DNA from 2 places in the Paenibacillus sp. S25 genome. Region 2 is predicted to be linked to the other one. Evidence: predicted binding sites of a transcription regulator. Region 2 holds the regulator's gene; the other holds the start of a gene.
What was found. The regulator NrdR, encoded in region 2, represses ribonucleotide reductase genes. The targets are predictions, from matches to a motif close to AACACNATATATNGTGTT.
Positions count from the first base shown of each region.

Region 1 (3,174 bases), 200 kb from region 2:
TAGGTTCGACATCTTGACTTGACCCACGTTTTTAAGAGCATGTGCCTGGTTCGCGTTACTTTTGTTCATGATATATGGATAACCAGACTCCAACTGAATCATGGCAATTTTCGTCAGCATGTCACGTGCGCTCATCGCTATTTTTTTCTTCACCCGATCGTCAGCGAGCAGCGTGTCGTACATTTCATCCAAATCCATGTCGTCCAGATGCGTTCCATAGACTTTGAACACACTGTAAGGAGCAAATACATGCAGCGGTTCATTATCTTGAGCCAGCTTGTAAAAGCGGTTTGGTACCAGTAATCCAATAGAAAGGGTCTTGAGACGAACTCTTTCGTCAGCATTGATTTTTTTGCTATCCAGGAACTCAAGCACGTCCCATCCGAAAATGTTGTAATAGGCTGCGCCAGAACCTTTACGTTGTCCCATTTGATCTGCGTAGGAGAAGCCGTCTTCCATCAGCTTCAGCACAGGCATTATGCCTTTTGCTGCGCCTTCTACACCCTTAATTGCTTCACCGCGTGCCCGCAGCTTCGACAGGTTAACGGCAACACCGCCGCCAATTTTGGACAACTGCATGCAAGTGTTCAGCACATAGTTGATTGAGTTCAGGGAGTCGTCCATTTCGAGCAGGAAGCAGGATACCAATTCCCCACGGCGGCTTTTGCCTGCATTCAGGAAGGTTGGTGTCGCTGGCTGGAGACGTTGCTCCATCATCGAGCGGGACAACAGGCGTGCCGTATCGGCGTTACCGCGTCCTAAATGCAGCGCGACAGCAGCAACCCGGTCAGGGTAATGTTCCAGATAGACTTTACGGTCGTTACTCTTCATTGCATAGTCAGTATAAAACTTCGATGCTGCCATATAGGAAGGAAATTTAAAATTATAGCTATGAGTGATATGGAAAATATCATTAATTTCGTCAGCCGTGTAGCTGTTATAGAAATTTTCGTAATAATCATTCTCAATCATATACAGCACTTGAGCGGCTGTGTCAGCAAACTTCAAACTCCGTTCCTGAACTTCCTTCATAAATTCTGCTACAGCCTCTTGGTCCTTTTCCAATTGGAAAAAGCCGTCTGTATCGCGTTTCATCAACATGTTGTTCAATTCAATATGCCGCAACTCGGCTCACCTCCTGTTTAAAACGCTCTACATCTCCGAACGTTCCAGATAATTCAAATTTACTAATTACGGGGACATTATAGTGGTCGGCAATCAAATCCGCACTTTTGGCAAATTTCTCACCCCAGTTACGGTTGCCGCTTGCAGCTACACCAACAAGGTTTTGTGCATTTTTTTTCAAAAAGGAAGATACCCTCTCAGGTATCTGCCCAAACCCGGTTGTATATGTAATAAGTACGTAAGGTTCTTCTATAGTCATTTGCTCCTCAATCTGAACCGCTGGAAGCTTGAGCTTGTTTATAAATCTTTTTACATTGCCGGTCTTGGAATCATATGCAATCAGCATGGTATGCAACCTCCTTAAACAATTAACGAAAAAAGAAAACGGCATTGCCCGAGATCCATCATAGCTGGAATCCCTTGCTGGCTGTGCCATTTAAAATTTTTGACTCTATATTTACATGTATTTTCATACCTGTATCTTCAAGATATCGGGCATAAATACGTTTTTTACACTATATTTAGAGTACATTCTCTATTTTATATCTATATATAGTTTTGTCAATCGGTCTAGAGGGGATCAGCGGACCCAGATCGGGTATAAGTCCAAGCGGGGTACGGAAAAGAGCGAAAGAACTTTTTTTTCGTAAGTATGTTAAAAAAGTATTGGAGTTTTTGAGGGTGAAGATGTACGATTTGTCAATGGGCAATAGAATGGAAAATTTACATTTTACTGTAGAAAGGATGAAGCAGATGGGAAATGATTTTATGGAATTTCAATCGTTTAATATGATCTTTTTTATCGTATTTGGACTCATTGCTATTGTAATGATTATGGGAATTGTCAAAACGATAGGAGCGGGCCTGTCCAATCAAGCAGCCGAACGGGTACAACGTTCATGTAAGGTTGTGGATAAACGGACGAGAGTGCGTGGGGGATCAGGCGATTTTTCAGCTTCGACATATTATTATATCACCTTTGAGTTTGACGGGGGTGAGCGTATGGAGCTGGAGGTGAAGGATACAGACTTTGGTATGATTGTGATCGGGGATCGTGGGGAGCTTCATTATAAAGGTACACGTTTTCTGGAGTTTGTGAGAGTAATGGAAGCGTAAAGGTGTTGGCAGGGAGTAGTATTGCCAAAACAAATACATAATTGGAGGGAAGATTACGATGCCGCATATCATTGGAAAACGAATAGTATTGAGAGAATACCGTCAAGAAGATATACCAGCTATCCGAAAATGGGTCAATGACCCGGAAATCACACGTGGTTTAAGCGACGTGTTTATTTATCCGCATTCACAGGTGAATAGCGAATCCTTTGTACAGATGATGATTGACGGCAACCCCGAGATCAAAGGTTTTGTCATTGCGCATAAAGACACACTGGACTATATCGGACAACTGGACTTATTTAAAATTAACTGGGTGAATCGGCACGCCACCCTTGGAATTGTGATCGGACGTGACGGTGACCTGGGCAAAGGCTACGGTCGGGAAGCAATTCGCCTAATACAGAAATTTGCATTTCATGCTCTGAACCTGAATCGGTTGGAGCTAGAGGTCTATGCGTTCAATGAACGTGCATACCGTTGCTATTTGGCATGCGGCTTCAAGGAGGAAGGGTGGCTGCGGGAAAAGCTATTCAGGCAAGGGCGATACTATGACATTATTCAGATGGGGATTTTGCGAAGTGAATATGAGGCTGCAGAGCAAACGACGGAATCCTAAGAGTGCAACCTCATAAGCTATTTTACTCTGTCAGCTTTCTTCAATTTTTTATGAGTGAAATCACGGGGACTACGCTTATCCTTTTTCTATTAGCTAAAGGACTTTCTTTGCAGAGTGCAAACTTCTTACTAGTTGTATTCTTTGTAAGTATTTTTTTGTTTGAGATACCCACAGGGGCTATTGCAGATAAGTATGGAAGAAAAATTTCTGTTATTTTGGGACTTTGTTGTTTTCTACTCTATAGTGTGTTGTTCGTTTGGACAGATCATATCGGGGTGCTTGTGTTTGCGCAAGTCTTTGGGGGTCTGGCTATA
Region 1 covers NZ_CP073683.1:2,034,887-2,038,060, forward strand. The annotation lists gene nrdE (class 1b ribonucleoside-diphosphate reductase subunit alpha) at 1-1,125, opposite strand, end outside; gene nrdI (class Ib ribonucleoside-diphosphate reductase assembly flavoprotein NrdI) at 1,112-1,471, opposite strand; gene KAI37_RS08975 (DUF2500 domain-containing protein) at 1,879-2,241, shown strand; gene KAI37_RS08980 (GNAT family N-acetyltransferase) at 2,300-2,860, shown strand; gene KAI37_RS08985 (MFS transporter) at 2,863-3,174, shown strand, end outside.
Region 1: a site for NrdR is predicted at 1,637-1,654, ahead of nrdI (class Ib ribonucleoside-diphosphate reductase assembly flavoprotein NrdI). Genes of this name have one in related genera too.

Region 2 (3,174 bases):
GCTATGCTTGGTTTTCAGCCACTGTCTACTGCGCTGGCTATTACGTTATTCAGTGGAACATTTTTGATTGCAGGGATGAAGGCAGGCTTCTTTCTATCAGCATTTCGATTTATGAAGGCGCTGGGTGTATTGCCGGCATTATTACTGATTATGATGGGCATATTGAAGCTGTTATGAGGTGAAAGAGCATGAATATCGGATTAACCGGAGGCATTGCTACCGGAAAAAGCACCGTGTCGGCTCTTTTGGTCGCCAAAGGTGCGCTGCTGATCGACGCAGATGCCATTGCCCGGGAAGTGATGCTTCCGGGGCATCCGGTGCTGGCGGCGGTCATAAAGCATTTTGGACAAGCTATAGTGAACAGTGACGGAACCCTGCATCGCAAAAAACTGGGTGAGATTGTATTCGGAGACCCTGCCCAGCGGCAGGCACTTAACGATATTACACATCCTGCTATTCGTGAGGAAATGCGACTGCGTATGGAAGCATATGAACGGGAACAGCCGGACAAGCTTGTTTTGGCAGATATCCCGTTAATGTACGAGTCCGGGCTGGAGAGCTTGTACGAGGAAATTATGGTTGTGTACGTACCACGTGATATTCAGCTCCAGCGTCTGATGCTCAGAGACGGTCTGACGGAGGAGCAAGCTGGACTTCGGCTGTCCGCACAAATGGATATTGAACAAAAGAAAAACTTGGCCGATATCGTTATCGATAATAGCGGAACACAGTCTGAGACGAAACGACAAATTGATCAATTTTGGCAGCGGAAGGGACTTGCATGAATATTTTGCGAAAGAAAAGAGTCCTGCTCACTTTGTTTGTCGGGTTTGTCCTGATTCTGTTCCTTAATTCAAATTGGATGTCTTGGTTCTATCCGATTCAATATAAGGATGAGATTCGGCAGTATTCACAAACGTATGAAGTGGACCCATTTTTAGTGGCGTCTATTATCCGCGTAGAAACCAATTTTAAAACCAGCAAGCAATCGCATAAGGGTGCACTAGGCCTGATGCAGATTATGCCGAATACAGCAAATTGGATTATGGACAGCGCCCAGATTCAAAAGGTTCCGCTGGACAGTGTCAAGCACGAGCCTGGCACCAATATTGAGCTGGGAACCTGGTATTTGCATAACCTATCCGTGAAGTTTCAGGATAATCCTGTAGCAATCGTAGCTGCTTACAATGCAGGGCCGGGTAAAGTTCAAGAGTGGCTCGATAAGGGAGTGTGGGATGGAAAAGAAGAGTCCATTAAGCAAATCCCTTTTGGTGAGACACGACATTACGTACAGCGGGTCATTTATTACTACAGGCAATACACGAAAATTTATAATGATTTTTAAATGACAAGTTAATGACATGATGAGCCTTTTCGCTTTAAAATGAAAAAAGCGCAGGACAGGCTGTTTTTAGCAGCCCGTCCATACACTTTTTCTTGTTATTTCTGCATTATTACCGCGATTATTGGTATTGACCTGCCAATTGTTGTTCGGCGATCGTTACGAGGCGTTTTGTGATGTAGCCCCCGATCGAACCGTTCTCATAGGAAGTCATGTTACCTTGGTATCCATCTTGAGGAATGCTGATACCCAGCTCTTGAGCGATTTCATATTTCATTTGCTCCAGAGCGCCGGAGGATCTGCTGACTACCAGGTTGTTGGAGTTGCCATTGTTTCCTTGTGCCATTGTTGTTCACCTCCTCGCGATGTGGTAAACATATTATGATCCGTTTTGACAAAATTATTACTAAAAATCTTCGGGAATTTATTGGAAAAAGAAAGTGGTGAGATTATGAAATGTCCGTATTGTGCCTACAATGGCACGAAAGTGTTGGATTCGCGACCTGCGAATGATAACAAGTCCATCCGTCGCCGCCGTGAATGTGAGCAGTGTGCCAGGCGTTTTACCACCTTTGAAATGGTGGAGGAAACCCCACTCATGGTCATCAAAAAAGACGGCAGCCGTGAAGAGTTTAGTCGTGATAAAATGCTGCGCGGTCTCATTCGAGCCTGCGAGAAGCGCCCAGTATCCGTCGAGCAATTGGATATGATCGTATCCCAAGTGGAGAACGCTATCCGCAACACAGCAGCCACAGAAGTGGATAGCCAGCAGATCGGAGAGCTGGTCATGGAACAGCTTTACCCAGTGGATGAAGTCGCCTACGTACGTTTTGCGTCCGTCTATCGTCAGTTTAAAGACATCAATATGTTTATGAAGGAACTGAAAACACTGTTATCTAAAGATACAGCCAGCGACTGATCGCTGACTGTATCTTTCTTGGGTCAAGGTGAGAAGATGATTATATTTTTTTTATAAAAGTATTGACACAGGAATAAAAATTTTATATGATATAGAAGTCGCTTGAAACGTTGATTAACTTACTTATAATGGGGCCTTAGCTCAGCTGGGAGAGCGCATCGCTGGCAGCGATGAGGTCAGGGGTTCGATCCCCCTAGGCTCCACCAAACTTTTATTATGGACTCTTAGCTCAGTTGGTAGAGCAGTTGACTCTTAATCAATTGGTCCAGGGTTCGAGTCCCTGAGAGTCCATCCTTTTAGAAAAAACGGCAGAGATGCCGTTTTTTTGTTGTTTATAGATCTATTCCCAGTCTAACCGAGAACAGTTATGGGTTGAATGAGCGCGTAACTGACTGCACATAAACCGGACCCTACAGGAAATAGACGTCGATTGGAATAGAAACCCATTGTTCACGAGTGTAACTTTAATCGTTGTTTCATTGCAGTTCGTATTTTACAATAACATGAGTTGAGTTCCTAATTATTGAACTGAGCTAAGTGAAAACCAATGTGATGTCTAAAAGGAGGGGGAACGATGTATCGTATCATTGATTTCGTACTCAATCTGCTCCATGCAAAGCCTGCGGAATAAACAAGGCGAAGCTTGGTATGGAGCGAATATATTTCGCCTGTAAGGATTAGTTATTGGCAGACGCAGGCTTTGCCCTTAAAATGTAAGAGGGTGCCCATTGACGAACTCTCAGAACAATACGGACTGTCTGTAGACCGCATTAAGAAAATCGTATATTAAAAAAATAAAAAATGTGCCCGCAGAGATGATCTGTGGGTTTTTGTTGTCTTCTTATAAGTATAATGTTACAAACATTTGATAAAAGAACTTGGCATATATCTAAACTTCCAGAATCTTTACAAT
Region 2 covers NZ_CP073683.1:1,832,429-1,835,602, forward strand. The annotation lists gene KAI37_RS07975 (MntP/YtaF family protein) at 1-177, shown strand, start outside; gene coaE (dephospho-CoA kinase) at 189-785, shown strand; gene KAI37_RS07985 (lytic transglycosylase domain-containing protein) at 782-1,345, shown strand; gene KAI37_RS07990 (alpha/beta-type small acid-soluble spore protein) at 1,464-1,688, opposite strand; gene nrdR (transcriptional regulator NrdR) at 1,794-2,261, shown strand; tRNA gene KAI37_RS08000 (tRNA-Ala) at 2,392-2,467, shown strand; tRNA gene KAI37_RS08005 (tRNA-Lys) at 2,480-2,552, shown strand.